4 regions of the Streptomyces sp. NPDC003943 genome follow, and region 4 is predicted to be linked to each of the others. Evidence: riboswitches for the same ligand, from Rfam matches in the RefSeq annotation. Region 4 holds a riboswitch; each other region holds the start of a gene.
What was found. A riboswitch is a leader RNA that binds a small molecule or an ion and turns the genes downstream of it on or off. The one in region 4 is predicted to bind cyclic di-AMP.

Region 1 (4,495 bases), on a different contig from region 4:
GCCGCTGTACGACGTGTTCGCCGGGGGCGTCCTGGAACGCGTCCCGGCGAACACGGCATGGCGGGACGCCCCCTAGAGGGGCGTCTGCAGCGGCATCAGAGCGGCAGCAGGTCGGGGCGCTTGGCCTCGACGTGGTCGCCGGAGCTCTCGCCGCGCAGCCGGCGCCCGATCCACGGGACCAGGTGCTCCTTGGCCCAGTGGATGTCGTCCTTGGTGACCTCGAGGGCGCCCCGCGGCGGCAGCGGCGGCCACGGCTGCTCCGGGTCGGCCGGCACCGGCAGGCCGAGGACCTGGGCGGCGCGCAGCGCGACCCGGGTGTGGCCCTCGGGCGAGAGGTGCAGCCGGTCCTCGTCCCAGGCGCGGCGGTCCTGGACGGACCTGAGCGACCACAGGTCGAGCACGGGGCAGCCGTAGCGGTCGGCGATGGCCCGGACGTGCCCGTTGTACGTGGCGATCTTGCCGCGCAGGTGCTTGAGGAGCGCCACTTCCTTGGTGTCGAAGCCGGTCGTCACCATGACGGTGCCGACGGCGGAGGTCAGGTCGGCGACGGCGCGCTCGAAACGCTCGGCGACGTCGTCGGGGTCGGTCCCGGGGCGGATGATGTCGTTGCCCCCGGCGCAGAAGGTCACCAGGTCCGGGGCGAGTTCCTTCGCCCGTGGGACCTGTTCCGTGACGATCTGGTCGAGAAGGCGCCCCCGTACGGCCAGGTTGGCGTAGCGGAAGGCGTCGTGCTCAGGCAGCTGGTCGGCGAGCAGGACCGCGAATCGGTCCGCCCAGCCGACGAAATTCCCGTCGGGCCCGGGGTCTCCCACGCCCTCGGTGAAGCTGTCACCGATCGCCGCGTACGACCCGAATGCGTTCTTGTCTCGTGATCTCGAATCGTCTGCCACGGGAACTCATCTTTCCCTTATGGATGTGACCTACGCGACCGTAAGGAGGGGTTGACGGCGGGTGACATATGCCACCTGGTAAAGATCGCGCCAATGAGGAATAAGCGAGGCCCCGGCACGTGCTCGTGCCGGGGCCTCGTCACTGACGTTTCGTCAGCGGCGTCAGATGTTGACGCCGTGCTGGCGCAGCGCGGCCAGCGGGTCGATGTCGGAGCCGTAGTCCGGCCCGGTGCGCATCTCGAAGTGGAGGTGCGGGCCGGTGGAGTTGCCGGTCGAGCCGGAGAGGCCGATCACCTGGCCGCCGGTGACGGTCTGGCCGGCGCTCACCGAGATCGAGGAGAGGTGGCCGTACTGGGAGAAGGTGCCGTCGGCGTGCTGGATGACGATCTGGTTGCCGTAGGCGCCGCCCCAGCCGGCGGAGTAGACGGTGCCGGGGCCGACGGCGTGGACGGCCGTGCCGGTGTCGGCGATGAAGTCGACGCCCGTGTGGTAGCCGGAGGACCACATGGAGCCCGGCTGCTTGTACGGGGTGGAGATGCCGCCGTTGAGCGGGACGACCCAGCCGGAGGAGGAGGTCGTCGCGGCCGAAGCCGGGGCGGCGGCCGGAGCGGAGGTGGTCGCGGCGGAGCGCTCGGCGCTGCGCGAGGCGCGCTGCTCGCCGCCGGCCTTGGCCGCGTGGGCCTTCGCCGGGTGGGCCTTCGCCGGGTGGGCCTTGGCGTGGCTCTTGGCGCCGAGGGTCAGCTTCATGCCGGGCAGGATCAGCGAGGGGTTCTCGCCGATGACCTGGCGGTTGTCGCGGTAGAGCTTGTGCCAGCCGCCGGCCAGGTGGTGGTCGGTGGCGATCTTCGACAGGTAGTCGCCGCGGACCACGGTGTACGAGACCGGGGCGGCGGCGTGGGCCTGGGCGGGAGTGACGGCGGCGGGAGTGACGGCGGCGGGGGCCACGGCGGCGACCCGCTGGGGCGTCACGGTCGGGGCGGCCTGCTCGGCGGCGTGGGCGCCGGTCGCGCCGATCAGCGGGAGCGCGACGACGGCGCCACCCGCGCCGGCGGCGACGAACCCGCGGCTGATCGGGTTGGCCTTGGGACGGCGGTGCTTACCCTTCGCGGGCATGGCGAGTTCCTCTCCGTCGCCTGCGAGGTGAGCTGTCGGGTTCGGACTGGAGATGTCCGGCCGCGTGGTCGCGGCTTCACCCCGAGCCGTCCTTCGTGGGTGCTGCATCGAGGGATCGGCAAAGTACCTGGGTCCCCCGCTCCTGCCTGACACGGATGGGTGCGGATTCCGGGCGGCGGCAGGATTCGGCGGTCCGTCCGGATTGAGCGCGACGCTAGACGAGCCGGGTCGACGGGAACAAGCCACGGTTTTTCGGCCACTCTTGATCGAGCGATATCCGGCCGGAATTCCGGTCACCCTGCGTCGATGACGGACCCTCGATTTCCCTTTCCGCGAGGGAATTTGAAAAAGACGATCAGCCACGGTCCGTCACGTTTATGACGCTGCTCACGCTCCGATTCCCATCTCCCCTGCAACCAGGGCGCGTTATCACCAAACCCGCAATACGGACAGATCGCCCATTCCCGCCCGAGGGGGTATGCCGGGGGCGGTCGACCCTGGATGATTGCCCCAGGAGCCGATCTCGAGAGACCAGGAGCAACCTTGACGCAAGCGACCACCGAGCCCGAGCTCGCCGGCGTACGCAACTTCCGTGACCTGGGCGGGCTGCCGACCACGGACGGCCGGGAGGTGCGCCCCGGGCGCCTCTTCCGCAGCGGTCACCTGGCGCACGCCACCCCGGAGGACACCGCGTTCCTCACCACCCTGGCCCTGCACACGGTGTTCGACTTCCGCAACGACGCGGACCGGAAGGTCGAGGGACCGGACGTGGACCTTCCGGGGACACGGAACGTGAACATCCCGCTGAGCGATCCGGCCGACGGCAAGGAGTTCTGGAAGCTGGTGCGCACGGGCGACCTGGCGCAGCTGCGCGAGCTCCTGGCGGACGGCAAGGCCGCGGCCCGGATGTCCGGTTCGTACCGGAAGATGATTGTCGAGAAGACGGCTGAGCACAGCCGGATCCTGCACGCGATGGCCGAGGACAGCGTCCCGGTCCTGATGCACTGCGCGGCCGGCAAGGACCGCGCGGGTCTGGCGATCGCGATATCCCTGCTCGCGCTCGGCGTCGAGCGGGAGGCGATCGAGGCGGACTACCTGAAGTCCAACGCCCCGCACCGCCGCTACAAGGTGCAGCGCAGCTCCACCGCCCCGGACGCCATGTCGCCGGAGGTGATGGAGCTGCTCGCGCCGCTCTTCGACGCGCGGGTGGAGTACCTGCAGGCCGCCTTCGAGGCGATCGAGGCGACCTGGGGCTCGGTGGACGCCTATCTCGCCGAGGGCCTGAAGCTGGCCCCGGAGACCCGGGAGCGGCTGCGCGAGCGGATGCTCACGGAGGCGTAGGGTCCGCGGTTCCGGTCCCGCTACTTCGCCCCCATCGCGAAGAGCAGGTAGAGGAAGGCGGCGAAGAGATGGCCGGCGACCAGATAGGCGAAGAGCCGGAGCACCAGGCCCTTGGGGAACTTGCCCTCACCGCGCTCCTCGCCGGTGACCGGTACGGACTTCTCGGACATGTCGGTCCTTTCTAGACCTAGCGGCGGTGCGGGGTCCCGTCGCCGAGGCACAGCTCGGCGACGGGGCTCTGCATCAGGGTGTGGACGAACAGCAGCTCCGTCCCGGCCTGGGTGGCGGCACCGATCCGGTGCGGGGTGAGCGAGTCGAAGTGGGCGCTGTCCCCGGGATCGAGGACGTGCACCGCCTCGCCGAGCGCGAGCCGCACCCTGCCTTCCAGGACGTGGATCCACTCCTCGCCGGGGTGGACGCGCACGATGTCGGCGCGGGTGGCGTACGGGACGTGGACCCGCAGGCACTGCAGGGCGCGCCCGGCGCCGCCGGCCTGGCGGTAGATCCAGCCGTCCGCCTCGACCGGCTCGGAGCGCCCGGCCCGGACGACCGGGTCGCGCTCCGGCGGCGCCTCGCCGAGCAGCTCGGAGACCGTCGTACCGTAGATACGGGAGAGCGCGAGCAGCATCGGCAGCGAGGGCTGCCGGTTCCCCGTCTCGAGCCTCGACAGATGGGCCGGTGAGAGTCCGGCGCGCTGGGCGGCCGCCTCCAGGGTGAGCCCGCGCCGCCGGCGCAGGGCCCGCAGCTGGGGGGCGACGTCCGGTACGGCGTCGGTGACGTGGTCCATGTGTCCATTGCGCCAGGCTTGTGCCTCTGAGGCAACTTTCTTGCCTCAGAGGCAAACCCCGCTCGACGCGATCCGGTCAGTGCCCGTTCAGCGCTGGGCCACGGCCTGCTTGACCAGCGTCTTTCCGAAGTCCCACATCAGTCCGCCGCCCCCGTGGGCGTCGTCCATGACGGCCGTGAAGGCGGTCACGAAGCGGTCGACGTCCGTCTCGTCGACGATCAGCGGCGGGATGAGCTTGATCACCTCCAGGTGGTCGCCGGACACCTGGGTCAGGATGTGGTGGCGCTGGAGCAGCGGCACCACGACCATCTGGGCGAAGAGTCCCTTGCGGGCCGCCTGGAGCATGGTCCAGCGGCTGCGCAGG
Region 2 (4,495 bases), on a different contig from region 4:
GGGTGGCGGAGTTCGCGCCGCGGGTGCAGGAGCTGACCGACCGGCTCATCGACGGCTTCGTGGAGCGGGGGAGCGCGGACCTCATCCACGAGTTCGCGTTCCCGCTGCCGATCTACGCGATCTGCGACATGCTCGGCGTGCCGGCCGAGGACCAGGACGACTTCCGCGACTGGGCCGGGATGATGATCCGGCACGGCGGCGGGCCGCGCGGCGGGGTGGCGCGGTCGGTGAAGAAGATGCGGGGCTACCTCGCCGAGCTCATCCACAAGAAGCGGGAGGAGCCGGGGGACGACCTGATCTCCGGGCTGATCAAGGCGTCGGACCACGGCGAGCACCTCACCGAGAACGAGGCCGCCGCCATGGCCTTCATCCTTCTCTTCGCCGGATTCGAGACCACGGTCAACCTGATCGGCAACGGGGTGTACGCCCTGCTCCGCAACCCCGAGCAGCGCGGCCGCCTCCAGGAGTCGATCGCGGCGGGCGAGACGGCGCTCCTGGAGACCGGCATCGAGGAGCTGCTGCGGTACGACGGACCGGTGGAGCTCGCGACCTGGCGCTTCGCCACCGAGGCACTGACCATCGGCGGCCAGGACATCCCGGCCGGCGACCCGGTCCTGGTGGTCCTCGCGGCCGCGGACCGCGACCCGGCGCGCTTCGACGAGCCGGACACGCTGGATCTGGCGCGCCGCGACAACCAGCACCTGGGATACGGGCACGGCATCCACTACTGCCTGGGGGCCCCGCTGGCGCGCCTCGAAGGACAGACGGCCCTCGCGACGCTGCTGACTCGCCTGCCAGACCTGCGACTTGGGGCCGATCCGGCGGAACTGCGGTGGCGCGGCGGGCTCATCATGCGTGGCCTGCGCACGCTTCCGGTCGAGTTCAGCGCTTCCCACAAAACCGTCCGGAACTGACGGAGCGTCAATACTGTGATCTTCGCGTGATCTGCGCTGCATCGACTTGTGACGTGCGTTCGAATGCCGCTACGTTCACCCGCAGTCTCAGCAGTCACGCGAAAGGCACTCCGCATGCGCTCCGGGAACGGACGTCACCGCAGACCCCGCCAGGCCCCCGCGATCGTCGTCGCCGCGGGAGTCACCGGCTCGGCCATGGCGCTGCCGCTGCTCGCCACCGGCTCCGCCTCCGCCGCCGACGCACCGACCTGGGACCGGGTCGCCGAGTGCGAGTCGGGCGGCGCCTGGAGCGCCAACTTCGGCAACGGTCTCTACGGCGGGCTCCAGTTCACCCAGGAGAGCTGGGAGCGGCACGGCGGCCTCGCCTACGCGCCCAGCGCCGACCTCGCCAGCCGCGCCCAGCAGATCGCGATCGCCGACAAGGCCCTCGCCGCCGGTGACACCCAGTGGGCCACCTGCGCGCCGATCGCCGGCCTGAAGAACGACGGCAAGAAGCCCGCCGTCGACCCGGGCCCGGCCACCACGCCCACGCAGTCCACGGCGCCCGTCCACGAGTCGAACCGCACCGAGGGCCTGCCCACCGAGTCGGGCACGAAGACCACCGAGCCCTCGTCGAGCGCCACGACGCCCGCCGCGCCCACCACCCCGGCCGCCCCGTCGTCCTCGACCACGCCGACCACGCCCGCCTCGCCCACCACTCCCGTGACGCCCGGGACTTCCGGTACGCCCGATGAGTCCGGTGTGTCCGGTACGCCTGGTGCGTCCGAGACGGCCCCCGCCGGCACGGGCAAGCACCGCGGTGACGCCGCGACGGAGGAACCGGGCGAGACGGACAGTACGTCCGAATCCGGACGGCATGCCGCTCCGACCGGCGACGCGACCGGTGACACGGCTACGGACAACACGGACAACACGCCCAGCACGGACGAATACACCGTCAAGCCGGGTGACAGCCTGTCGGACATTGCACAGCAGAACGCCCTGCCCGGCGGCTGGACCGCGCTCTACGACGCCAACAAGAAGACGGTCGGCACCGACCCCGACCTCATCATCCCTGGTCAGAGCCTTGAGTTGAGCCTCGGGAAGACCGCGCCCGAGGCCACGCCTGAGGGGTAGTTAGGGACTGAATGTCCGGTTCTGTGCAAGTGAGACATGAGTCTCTCTTGCCGAACGGCCGTGTCACGTCCGCAAACTTTGCGCGTTTCGCCCCTCACCTGCACAAACGTCACCTGACGGAGTGCAAGTAGGGGCGATTTTTCCGGGTTGATGGGCTTTGAACTTCCCCCGGCGGTGTGTCTACGGTCGTGACCGCTCGCCACCGCGGGCCCCGCCGACCGGTACGCCGAATCCTGCCGCCGGACGCCGGGAACAGTCGTCGCGCAAGCGCCGAAGGCAGGAGCGGGGGACCCAAGGTAAGTGCCGGCCCCGGCCGTTGAGACAGACGGCCGACGACCGGCTTGGGGTGGAGCCGCGTGCAAGGACACGCGGCCGGGCAACTCACTCGCCCGAACCCGACAGCTCACCTCGTAGGCGTCGGTGAGGAGAACTTCCATGCTGCTTTCCGGCAAGGGCAAACACCGTCGTCCGTCCAAGGCCACCCGCGTCGTCACCCTCGCCGGTGTCGCCGGCGTCGCCGTCGCCGCCCCGCTGATGACCGCGGGCACCGCCTCGGCCGCCACCGCCTCCGAGTGGGACGCCGTCGCCCAGTGCGAGTCCGGCGGCGACTGGTCCATCAACACGGGCAACGGCTTCTACGGCGGCCTGCAGTTCACCAACTCCACCTGGGCCGCCTACGGCGGCACCGCCTACGCCTCCCGCGCCGACCTGGCCTCCAAGTCGCAGCAGATCGCCGTCGCCGAGAAGGTCCTGGCGGGCCAGGGCAAGGGTGCCTGGCCGAGCTGCGGCGTGGGCCTGTCCAGCGCCTCGTACGACGGCGGCTCCGCCGAGGCCCCGGCCCCGGCCCCGAAGCCGGCCGCGCCGACGACCACCACCCAGCGCGCCGCCGAGCAGCCGACCACCCGCAGCGAGAAGCGCACCGCGCCGAAGGCCGCGAAGACCGTCACCACCCCGACCGGCAAGAAGGTCGCCAAGGGTGACGGCGAGTACAAGGTCAAGGCCGGCGACACGCTGAGCAAGATCGCCCAGACGCACCACGTCAAGGGTGGCTGGCAGAAGCTGTTCCAGCTGAACAAGAACATCGTCCAGGACGCCGACCTGATCTACCCGGGCCAGCAGCTCCACCTCAAGTGAGCCTGACGACTGTCCCCCCGCGGTGACCCTGGAACGGGCCCGGAGCCTGCGCTCCGGGCCCGTTTCGTACCGATCGGTAACCGAGGTCTTTCGTCCCTCAATGCATGCCGTTGGGTCCTTTTTCGTCCCAGGGGGCGGGCGCCCGGCTGGCCGGAGCCCCCGGGCCGGTTAGGCTCTTGTCGCAAGGCGAACGAGACCTTGCCGCATGCGTCACAACCAGCGTCACATCCCAGAAGGAGATGCTCGTGCCGTCCATCGACGTCGTCGTAGCCCGGGAAATCCTGGACTCCCGAGGCAACCCCACCGTCGAGGTCGAGGTCGGCCTCGACGACGGCAGCACCGGCCGTGCTGCCGTTCCCTCCGGTGCCTCCACTGGTGCGTTCGAGGCCATTGAGCTCCGCGACGGGGACCCCAACCGCTACCTCGGCAAGGGCGTCGAGAAGGCCGTCCTCGCCGTCATCGAGCAGATCGGCCCGGAGCTCGTCGGCTACGACGCCACCGAGCAGCGCCTGATCGACCAGGCGATGTTCGACCTGGACGCGACCGAGAACAAGGGCTCGCTCGGCGCCAACGCCATCCTCGGCGTCTCGCTCGCCGTCGCGCACGCCGCCTCCGAGGCGTCCGACCTCCCGCTCTTCCGCTACCTGGGCGGCCCGAACGCGCACCTGCTGCCCGTTCCGATGATGAACATCCTGAACGGCGGCTCGCACGCCGACTCCAACGTGGACATCCAGGAGTTCATGATCGCCCCGATCGGCGCGGAGTCCTTCTCCGAGGCCCTGCGCTGGGGCACCGAGGTCTACCACACCCTCAAGAAGGTCCTGAGGGACAAGGGTCTGTCCACCGGCCTCGGCGACGAGGGCGGCTTCGCCCCGAACCTCGGCTCCAACCGCGAGGCCCTCGACCTCATCCTCGAGGCCATCAAGCAGGCCGGCTACGTGCCCGGCAAGGACGTCGCGCTCGCGCTCGACGTGGCCGCCTCCGAGTTCTACAAGGACGGCTCGTACGAGTTCGAGGGCAAGGCCCGCTCGGCCGCCGAGATGACCGAGTACTACGAGGAGCTCGTCTCCGCGTACCCGCTCGTCTCCATCGAGGACCCGCTGTTCGAGGACGACTGGGCCGGCTGGAAGGTCATCACCGAGAAGCTCGGCGCCAAGGTGCAGCTCGTCGGCGACGACCTCTTCGTCACCAACCCGGAGCGCCTCGCCCGCGGCATCGAGGAGGGCACCGCCAACGCCCTCCTGGTCAAGGTCAACCAGATCGGCTCGCTGACCGAGACCCTGGACGCCGTCGAGCTCGCCCAGCGCAACGGCTTCAAGTGCATGATGTCC
Region 3 (4,495 bases), on a different contig from region 4:
GTCGTCGAGGAGGAGGTCCCGGCCCGCGCCATGATGGCCGCCTACCGGCTGCCCCACGACGGCACGCGCGCGTGCGACGCGGCCGACCTGGCCCTCACCGTCCTCGGCGGCGGCGAGTCCTCCCGGCTGCACAACCGGCTGGTCCGCCGCGACCGCACGGCCGTCACCGCCGGCTTCGGCCTGCTGCGGCTGTCCGGCGCGCCCTCGCTCGGCTGGCTGGACGTCAAGACGTCCGGCGGCGTCGAGGTGCCGCAGATCGAGGCGGCCGTCGACGAGGAGCTGGCCCGGTTCGCGGCCGAGGGCCCGACGCCCGAGGAGATGGAGCGCGCCCAGGCCCAGTTGGAGCGCGAGTGGCTGGACCGGCTCGGCACGGTCGCCGGCCGCGCCGACGAACTGTGCCGGTACGCGGTGCTGTTCGGCGACCCGCAGCTGGCGCTGACCGCCGTCGACCGGGTCCTCGACATCACCGCCGAGGAGGTGCAGGAGGTCGCCAAGGCCCGGCTGCGCCCGGACAACCGCGCCGTCCTGGTCTACGAGCCCGTGGGCCAGGCCGACGAAGCCGACCACAGCGACGAGGAAGAGGGAGCGGAGCAGTGACCGACGCTGCCGCGTCTTTGACGAGCATGGACTTCCACCCGCAGCCCCAGCCGGGCATCGCCAAGCCCTGGGCCTTCCCGGCCCCGGAGCGCGGCGCGCTCGACAACGGCCTGACCGTGCTGCGCTGCCACCGCCCCGGCCAGCAGGTGGTGGCCGTCGAGATCTTCCTCGACGCCCCGCTGGACGCCGAGCCCGAGGGGCTCGACGGCGTCGCCACGATCATGGCCCGGGCGCTGTCCGAGGGCACCGACCAGCGCTCCGCCGAGGAGTACGCCGCCGAGCTGGAGCGCTGCGGCGCCACCCTCGACGCGCACGCCGACCACCCCGGCGTACGGGTCTCCCTGGAGGTCCCGGTCTCCCGGCTGTCCAAGGGCCTCGGCCTGCTCGCCGAGGCGCTGATCGCCCCGGCGTTCGCCAAGTCCGAGGTCGAGCGCCTGGTGCGCAACCGGCTCGACGAGATCCCGCACGAGACGGCCAACCCGGGCCGCCGGGCCGCCAAGCAGCTCTCCAAGGAGCTGTTCCCGGCCTCCTCGCGGATGTCCCGGCCCCGCCAGGGCACCGAGGAGACCGTCGAGGCGATCGACGCCGCCGCCGTCCGCGCCTTCTACGACGCGCACGTGCGGCCGGCCGCGGCCACCGCCGTGGTCGTCGGCGACCTCACTGACGTCGACCTGGACCAGGTGCTCGCCGAGACCCTCGGCGTCTGGACCGGCGCGCCGGCCGCGCCGCGCCCCATGGCGCCCATCACGGCCGACGACACCGGCCGGGTCGTCATCGTGGACCGCCCGGGCGCCGTCCAGACGCAGCTGCTCATCGGCCGCGTCGGCGCAGACCGCCACGACCGGGTCTGGCCGGCCCAGGTGCTCGGCACGTACTGCCTCGGCGGCACCCTCACCTCCCGCCTGGACCGCGTGCTGCGCGAGGAGAAGGGCTACACGTACGGCGTGCGCGCCTTCGGCCAGGTGCTGCGCTCGGACGCCGCGGGCCACGGCGCGTCGATGCTCGCCATCAGCGGCTCGGTGGACACCCCGAACACCGGCCCGGCACTTGATGACCTGTGGAAGGTGCTGCGCACCCTGGCCGCCGAGGGTCTCACCGACGCCGAGCGCGACGTGGCCGTGCAGAACCTGGTGGGTGTCGCCCCGCTGAAGTACGAGACCGCCGCCTCCGTCGCGGGCACGCTGGCCGACCAGGTCGAGCAGCACCTCCCGGACGACTACCAGGCGCACCTGTACGCGCGCCTGGCCGAGACCGGCACGGTGGAGGCGACCGCGGCCGTGGTCAACGCCTTCCCGGTGGACCGGCTGGTCACCGTCCTGGTCGGCGACGCCTCGCAGATCGAGGAGCCGGTGCGGGCGCTCGGCATCGGTGAAGTGACCGTGGTCACCGGCTGATTGAGCCCTCGTCACGAGGACCCTGACGACCTGGTTCGTCAGGGTCCTCGTCATTTGTCCGTATTGCGGGCGAGTGTTGCTGAATGACCTGTGGCAAGTCTTACAAACTGGCGCGTCTGTTTGGCGATTGACTGAAGATCCGCCTAGCGTCGACGCGACTGTTCGCCCGTTGCACGACGCCGCACCCGCGGCGAACGGACAGTCATCGCCGAGTCCCCGCAAGGCGCGAGCCTGGGGAGCCGGGGACCCACTCGAAGTCCCTGGGGTGAATCGGACGCCTTCGCTCCGCGCGGAGGGGCCCGTAGGAGACCTTCCTGCTCCGAACCCGTCAGCTAACCCGGTAGGCGAGAGGGAAGGAAAGGATCAGCCACTTCATGGCGTTCACCCGTGCCACCGGGAAGCATCGTGGTCCGAGCCGTCTGACGCGCCGTGGCGCGGGCATCGCCGGCGTGGCGACGCTCGCCACCACCGGCGTCATCGGCACCCTCGCCTCCCCGGCGCTCGCCGCCGACACGGAGAGCCCCTCCCCTGAGGACACCGGTCTCACCCAGGTGATCACCGAGGAGTCCCTCACCGAGCACGTCGACGCCCAGGCCGCCGCCCAGGAGAAGCAGGCCTTCGAGGCCGCCGCCCGCGTCAAGGCCGCCGCCGAGGCGAAGCGCAAGGCCGAGGCCCGCGCCAAGGAGATCCGCGAGGCCAAGGAGCGCGCCGCCCGCGAGGCCGAGCGCAAGCGCCTGAACTCCTTCCAGGCCCCCGTCGCCCACTCGTACGTCTCCACCGGCTACAACACCGGCGGCTCGCTCTGGTCCTCCGGCCACCACTCCGGCATCGACTTCCACGCCGCCTACGGCACGACGGTCGTCTCCGTCGGCTCCGGCACCGTCGTCGAGGCCGGCTGGGGCGGCGCGTACGGCAACAACATCGTCATCCGGATGAACGACGGCACGTACACCCAGTACGGCCACCTGTCCGCCATCCGGGTGCACGTCGGCCAGAAGGTCACCCCCGGCGAGCAGATCGGCGTCTCCGGCTCCTCCGGCAACTCCACGGGCCCGCACCTCCACTTCGAGGCCCGTACCAGCCCCGAGTACGGCTCGGACATCGACCCCGTCGCGTACCTGCGCGCCCGCGGCGTCGACGTCTGACGTCCGTCTCCCCGCTCAGCGCGAAGAAGCCCCGGCTCGAACGAGCCGGGGCCTTTTTCGTCCCTGAATTACCGGTCGGCATCGGAAATTCCCGCGTCCTGCAATAGAGTCACCGGACAGGCGCCGCCCGACGGGGTTTAGCGCGGAGAAAAGCGGAGGTCGGACATGCGCATTCCCGCGCAGTCGGTATGCACGGCGATCCGGGACGACATCGTCTCCGGTGTGTACGCGCGGGGCGCCAGACTGACGGAGGAACAGCTCGCCCGCCGCTACGGGGTCTCCCGCGTCCCGGTCCGCGAGGCACTGCGCACCCTGGAGTCCGAGGGCTTCGTCGTCACCCGTCGGCACGCCGGCGCCCAGGTCGCCGAACCGGGCGAGCAGGAGGCCGCCGACCTCCTCGACATGCGCTCCCTGCTCGAACCCCTCGGCGCCCACCGGGCCGCCCAGCGTCGCACCGAGGCCCACCTCAAGGTGCTGCGCGGCCTGGTCAGGCTGGGTCAGGAGCGGGCCCGGCACGGCCGGAGCGAGGACCTGCGCGCACTCGACGGCTGGTTCCACGAGACCCTGGCGCAGGCGTCCGGCAGCCCGCCGCTCACCGCGCTGCTCTCCCAGCTGCGGCAGAAGATCGCCTGGATGTACGCGACCGAGCCGGCCGAACGGCCCGCGGACTCCTGGGCCGAGCACGGCGCGATCGTGGACGCCGTCGCGCGCGGCGACGCCGAGCGGGCCCGCGCGCTCACCGCGCTGCACGTGGAGCGGGCGGCGCCGCGGCTCCGGCTGAAACATCCGGAGCGGACCCGTGTGAGGGTTTCGCAACATGCCGTAAACAATGCGGGAGCACGGAATTAACGTGCCCGCCGTATACAAAGAGGCGGGTAATTCGACGAGCCCTGTTCCGGGCTGCCCGAAATCAATTTCCGTCGATATTCCTCGCGACGACTGAAGTCGCGATGACCGAAGTCGTGATGACCGAAGTCGCGCCGACGGAAAAGAGCCGCACCAGCCGGATGACCGGTGGGCGCGGCTCTTCTCCGATCCGCCGCCGGGGAGGACGGGGAGGATCGGGCCAGACGGGTCGGGCGGGTCAGACGGTCTCGGGGAGCTCGTCGAGACCCTCGGCGACCAGCCTCGCCAGGCGGTCGAGCGCGGCCTCGGCGCCGTCGGCGTCCGACGCGAGCACGATCTCCTCGCCGCCCTGCGCGCCCAGGCCGAGCACCGCGAGCATGGACGCGGCGTTGACCGGGTTGCCGTCGGCCTTGGCGATCGTCACGGGGACGCCGGAGGCCGTGGCGGCACGGACGAAGATGGAGGCGGGGCGGGCGTGCAGGCCCTCGGCCCAGCCGACGTTGACGCGGCGCT
Region 4 (4,495 bases):
GCACGGCGAGTCCCTCCAGGAACGTGACGACGTCGGAGCTGCGCGTCATGGCCGCTCCTCACGCGCACGACGCGGGGACCCGGGGCGGTGCCGCCTCACCAGCGGTACCAGCGGGAGCCCGAGCTGCGCACCAGGAAGCCCAGCAGCCAGACGACGAGCAGGGCCAGAGCGATCCACCACAGCACGTGGGCGGCGAATCCCACGCCGAAGAGCAGCAGGAGAACCAGCAGGACGAGGAGCAGGGCGATCATGACGCGCCTCCTTCGGTGACACGTTCGGTAGCGCTTGGCTGCGCGGCTACCCGCCCCTGGTGCCCGTAACCCCTTCAACCTCTCCCGGCGGTCCGGCGGTCCGGCGGTCCGGCGGTCACAGGGCGTCGGCGGCGGTCCGCAGGTCGGCGACCAGGCCCGCGTACATCTCCTCGCGGTCCCCGCCGCTCCGCGCCCGCAGGATGGCGGACGGATGGACGGTCGCGAGCACCCGCAGGTCCCCGCTCTCCCCGTCCGGCAGCGGCCGGGGTACGCCGCGGTCGGTGCCGACCCGGAACGACGGCCCGAGCAGGGCGCGGCCGGCCGTCGCGCCCAGCGTGACCACGAGCTCGGGCGAGACCAGCCGGAGCTCGGCGCGCAGCCAGGGGCGGCAGGCGAGGGTCTCGCGCAGGGTCGGCGTCTTGTGGATGCGGCGCTTGCGGGTCTCGTCCTGGGTGAACTTGAAGTGCTTGACCGCGTTCGTGAGGTACACCCCGTCCTCGTCGATGCCCGCCTCGCGCAGCGCCCGCGACAGCAGCCGGCCCGCCGGCCCGACGAACGGCTCGCCCTCCCGGTCCTCCTGGTCGCCGGGCTGTTCGCCGACCAGCATCAGCCGCGCGTGCGCGTCGCCGCGCCCGAAGACCGTGCCGGTCGTGTTCTCGTGCAGCGGGCAGCCCCGGCAGTCCGCCGCGGCACGCCGGTGCGCGGGGATGCCGCCGCGCGCCGGCAGGAAGGGGGTGGCGTCGTACGACTCGGGGCCGGTGCCGGTGCCGGTGCCGGTGCCGTCGTCATGGGTGCTGTTCATGGGCCCTCCTCGACTCCACGGCTACCCCGAATCACGCCGGGCAAATCGGACTATATTTACCCATTCTATTCAAATGGAGAAATGCGGATGAGGTGCCTCATGAGTGCATTTAGTAGATAAGGCGGGGCGCGGTCGGTGCGGGTGATTCGGGTCACGGTCCGCCCGGCTCGGCCGATGCTGGCGCGGCGTCAAGTCCGCACCTCCCGAAAAGGGTTGGGGAATCGGGTCCAGGTAAGCGGAATGATCCTTTTGTGTTTCCGGGAAAGGTCATTTCCGGTGCGCTAATTCCGTCTTGTTTTCGTCGTTTGTTTTCGCATACGGTCACGCCGCAACCGGACGGAAACGCCGAATCCTGCCACCGCCCGGAAACCGCACTCACCACACTCGCCCGGCAGGAGCGGGGGACCCAGGTTTGCCGCCGGTCCCGGGATCCCGGGACGGCTAGGGGTGAAGCCGTGCGCGCCACGGCCGGGCATCTCCTGCCCGAACCCGACAGCTCACCTCGCAGGCGGAGGAGAGGAATTCGCCATGCGTGGACACGGGAAGCACCGACGCCCCAAGCGCACCCCGCTCGCTCGCTCCCTCGCCGTCGCCGGCCTCACCGGCAGCGCCGCACTCGCCCTGCCGCTGGCCGGGGCGACCGGCGCCGTGGCGGCCGAGCCGCACGCGGCCCAGACCGTCGCAGTCGAAAAGGCCGTGGCGCAGACGGCCGTACGGAAGGCCGTGCAGGCCGGTCCGGTCCGGTATTCCGTCGTCGCCGGTGACTCGCTTTCCGGGATCGCCGAGAAGTACTCGGTCCGGGGCGGCTGGAAGAAGATCTACCAGGACAACCGCCGGGCCATCGGCCACGACCCCCGGCTCATCCGGCCCGGGCTGAAGCTGACCGTCGACCCGACGTCCCGGCAGGCCCCGGCGGCCCCGCGCTTCACCGGCGCGAGCGCGAGCGCGGCGGGCACCGTGGTCCAGGCGTCCGTCCCGGCCGCGGCCACGACCGCCAAGACCGCCAAGACCGCCGGCTCCGGCACGTACGCGAACAACCTCGACGGTTGGATCCGCGAGGCCCTCGACGTCATGGCCCGCAACGGCATCCCCGGCAGCTACGACGGCATCTACCGCAACATCATGCGCGAGTCCTCGGGCAACCCGCAGGCCATCAACAACTGGGACTCCAACGCGGTCGCCGGCACCCCGTCCAAGGGCCTGCTCCAGGTGATCGACCCCACCTTCCAGGCGTACCACGTGGCCGGCACCGCCGACGACGTCTACGACCCGGTCGCCAACATCGCCGCGGCCTGCAACTACGCCGCCGCCAAGTACGGCTCCATCGACAACGTCTTCGGCGCCTACTGACCGTTCCTCTTCCGTGCCGCCCGGCCCCCCGAATGGACCGGGCGGTACGAAAAGAGGTACGAAGTCCTGCGTGAAGGATCAACCTCAGGGGCCGCAGGAGCCGCAAGGATCGCAGATGTCGCAGGTGTCGCAGGAGCCTCAGGATCAGGAACCCCAGGACTCCCGGAGCGCGACCGTCCGGGTGTTCATCGCCCTGGCGCCGCCCGACGAAGCCAAGGAGGAGCTGGCCCGCGAGCTGCGGCCCGCCTACGAGGCGTACCCGACCCTGCGGCAGAACCGCATCGAGGACTGGCACATCACCCTGGCCTTCCTCGGCGAGCTCCCCGCCGCGGCCGTCCCGCCGCTGCGACCCGCGCTCGCGGAACTCGCCGCCGCGCGCCGGCCGCTGGAACTGACGCTGCGCGGCGGCGGCCACTTCGACGAACGGGTGCTGTGGAGCGGCATCGCCGGCGACCTGGAAGGGCTGCACCTCCTCGCCGCTGACGTCCGCGCCGTCGTGAAGGCGTGCGGCATCCCCTTCGAGGACCGCCCGCTGCGCCCGCACCTCACCCTGGCCCGGGCCCGCCGCGGCGACACGGCCTCCGTGGCCGCGGTCGCCGCCGGCCTCGGAGGCTTCACCGGCCGTACCTGGCGCACCGAGCGCCTGCACCTCGTCGGCAGCAACTTCGGCCGCGGCCCCGCGCCCATCCGCTACCGCGACATCGAGTCCTGGCCCCTCGGCGAGCCCCTCGGCGGGCCCCTCGGCGGCCGCTGACCGGGCCGAAGAGGCGGGGTGTCGCCTCGCGTGGCCGCTCTCCTACAGTGCGTGATGCACCGGTCCCGCCGAGTCAGGAGAAGCCCGTGGCCGTAGCAGTGCCCGAACTCGATGCCGCCGCCGTCGAGCGGTGGCGGGCCGGAGGTGGAGAGCTCGTCGACCTCTTCGCCCAGGCGCGCGACGCACACGGCGGGGTCGCCGGGGTGCGGATCGGGGAGCGGCCCACCGTCGTGGTGACCGGCGCCGAGGCGGTGCGGCAGGTGCTCGCCGTGCGCCCCGACCGGTACGTGAAGCGCTCGCACCGGGCCCGGCTGCTCGTCGGCGACGGGGTGCTCTCCGCGACGGGCGAGGCGTGGCAGCGCCAACGCCGCATGCTGCAGGCCCAGTTCACCGGCCGCGGGATGCGCAGGTATGAGCAGCGGATCGCCGCGGCCGCCCGGACGACCGCGGCGCGCTGGGACGCGTACGCCCGTACGGGGGAGGTCTTCGACGTCGGCGAGGAGATGCGGCGCTTCGCCCTGGACACCATCTGGCGCTCGCTCACCGGGCACGCCCTCGACCCCGTGACGGAACGCGAACTGGCCGCCCTCCCCGAGGTGGTGGCCGCGATGCCGAGCCTGCCCGCCGACAGCGCCACCGCCCGGGCGGCCGTCGCCGCCGAGCTGGCGCGGATTGACGCGGTGGCGCACCACGCCGTCGCCGCCGCCCGCGACGGCGGCGCCGGCCCCGAAGGGCCGGGCCTCCTGCACGTACTCGTCGAGGCCGGCGAGACCCGTCCGGAGTACACCGACCGGCTGATCCGCGACGAACTCGTCACCCTGATGCTCGCCGGCCACGAGACCACCGCCACCACCCTCACCTGGCTGCATCTCCTCCTCGACCGGCACCCGGAGGAGCGCGAGCGGGCGCTCGCGGCCGGGCCCGAGGGCTCACCCGAACGGCAGCAGGCGGTGTCGGCGCTCGTCCACGAGACCCTCCGTCTCTATCCGTCCGCCTGGATCCTGCCGCGCAGCGCGGCCGAGGACGACGTCCTCGACGGACACGCGGTGGCGGCGGGCACCGATGTCATCGTGTGCCCCTACCTCACCCACCGCGACCCCGAACTCTGGGAGAAGCCAGAGGAGTTCGACCCCACCCGCTTCACCACACCGGGCCGGCGGCCCGCCCACCCCGGGAGCTACTTCCCGTTCGGCGTCGGGCCCCGCGCCTGTCTGGGCCTGCAGTTCGCCCTCCGCGAGTCCGTCGCGCTCCTCGAACTCCTGCTCCCGGCGCACGCCCCGCGCTTCCGGGCGGTCCCCGCACGCGCCGCCTACGGCCTCACCGTACGGCCCGACGGGC

Region 1: another riboswitch for cyclic di-AMP. It lies ahead of ACWEV0_RS13180 (M23 family metallopeptidase); the one in region 4 lies ahead of ACWEV0_RS12040 (transglycosylase SLT domain-containing protein).
Region 2: another riboswitch for cyclic di-AMP. It lies ahead of ACWEV0_RS23215 (transglycosylase family protein); the one in region 4 lies ahead of ACWEV0_RS12040 (transglycosylase SLT domain-containing protein).
Region 3: another riboswitch for cyclic di-AMP. It lies ahead of ACWEV0_RS19440 (M23 family metallopeptidase); the one in region 4 lies ahead of ACWEV0_RS12040 (transglycosylase SLT domain-containing protein).

Annotation. Positions count from the first base shown of each region.
Region 1 is NZ_JBSGIW010000024.1:47,053-51,547, forward strand. Features, by position in the region: gene ACWEV0_RS13170 (STM4011 family radical SAM protein) at 1-76, shown strand, start outside; gene ACWEV0_RS13175 (SGNH/GDSL hydrolase family protein) at 96-890, opposite strand; gene ACWEV0_RS13180 (M23 family metallopeptidase) at 1,053-2,003, opposite strand; cyclic di-AMP (ydaO/yuaA leader) riboswitch at 2,008-2,175, opposite strand; gene ACWEV0_RS13185 (tyrosine-protein phosphatase) at 2,505-3,344, shown strand; gene ACWEV0_RS13190 (DUF6126 family protein) at 3,365-3,514, opposite strand; gene ACWEV0_RS13195 (helix-turn-helix domain-containing protein) at 3,532-4,131, opposite strand; gene ACWEV0_RS13200 (aspartate aminotransferase family protein) at 4,219-4,495, opposite strand, start outside.
Region 2 is NZ_JBSGIW010000059.1:27,413-31,907, reverse strand. Features, by position in the region: gene ACWEV0_RS23225 (cytochrome P450 family protein) at 1-914, shown strand, start outside; gene ACWEV0_RS23220 (transglycosylase family protein) at 1,029-2,030, shown strand; cyclic di-AMP (ydaO/yuaA leader) riboswitch at 2,289-2,462, shown strand; gene ACWEV0_RS23215 (transglycosylase family protein) at 2,466-3,164, shown strand; gene eno (phosphopyruvate hydratase) at 3,404-4,495, shown strand, end outside.
Region 3 is NZ_JBSGIW010000044.1:20,837-25,331, reverse strand. Features, by position in the region: gene ACWEV0_RS19450 (M16 family metallopeptidase) at 1-597, shown strand, start outside; gene ACWEV0_RS19445 (M16 family metallopeptidase) at 624-1,991, shown strand; cyclic di-AMP (ydaO/yuaA leader) riboswitch at 2,188-2,353, shown strand; gene ACWEV0_RS19440 (M23 family metallopeptidase) at 2,366-3,136, shown strand; gene ACWEV0_RS19435 (GntR family transcriptional regulator) at 3,302-3,985, shown strand; gene ACWEV0_RS19430 (HPr family phosphocarrier protein) at 4,221-4,495, opposite strand, start outside.
Region 4 is NZ_JBSGIW010000021.1:54,223-58,717, reverse strand. Features, by position in the region: gene ACWEV0_RS12055 (SDR family oxidoreductase) at 1-49, opposite strand, end outside; gene ACWEV0_RS12050 (hydrophobic protein) at 96-251, opposite strand; gene ACWEV0_RS12045 (UdgX family uracil-DNA binding protein) at 367-1,053, opposite strand; cyclic di-AMP (ydaO/yuaA leader) riboswitch at 1,420-1,577, shown strand; gene ACWEV0_RS12040 (transglycosylase SLT domain-containing protein) at 1,582-2,403, shown strand; gene thpR (RNA 2',3'-cyclic phosphodiesterase) at 2,519-3,157, shown strand; gene ACWEV0_RS12030 (cytochrome P450) at 3,244-4,495, shown strand, end outside.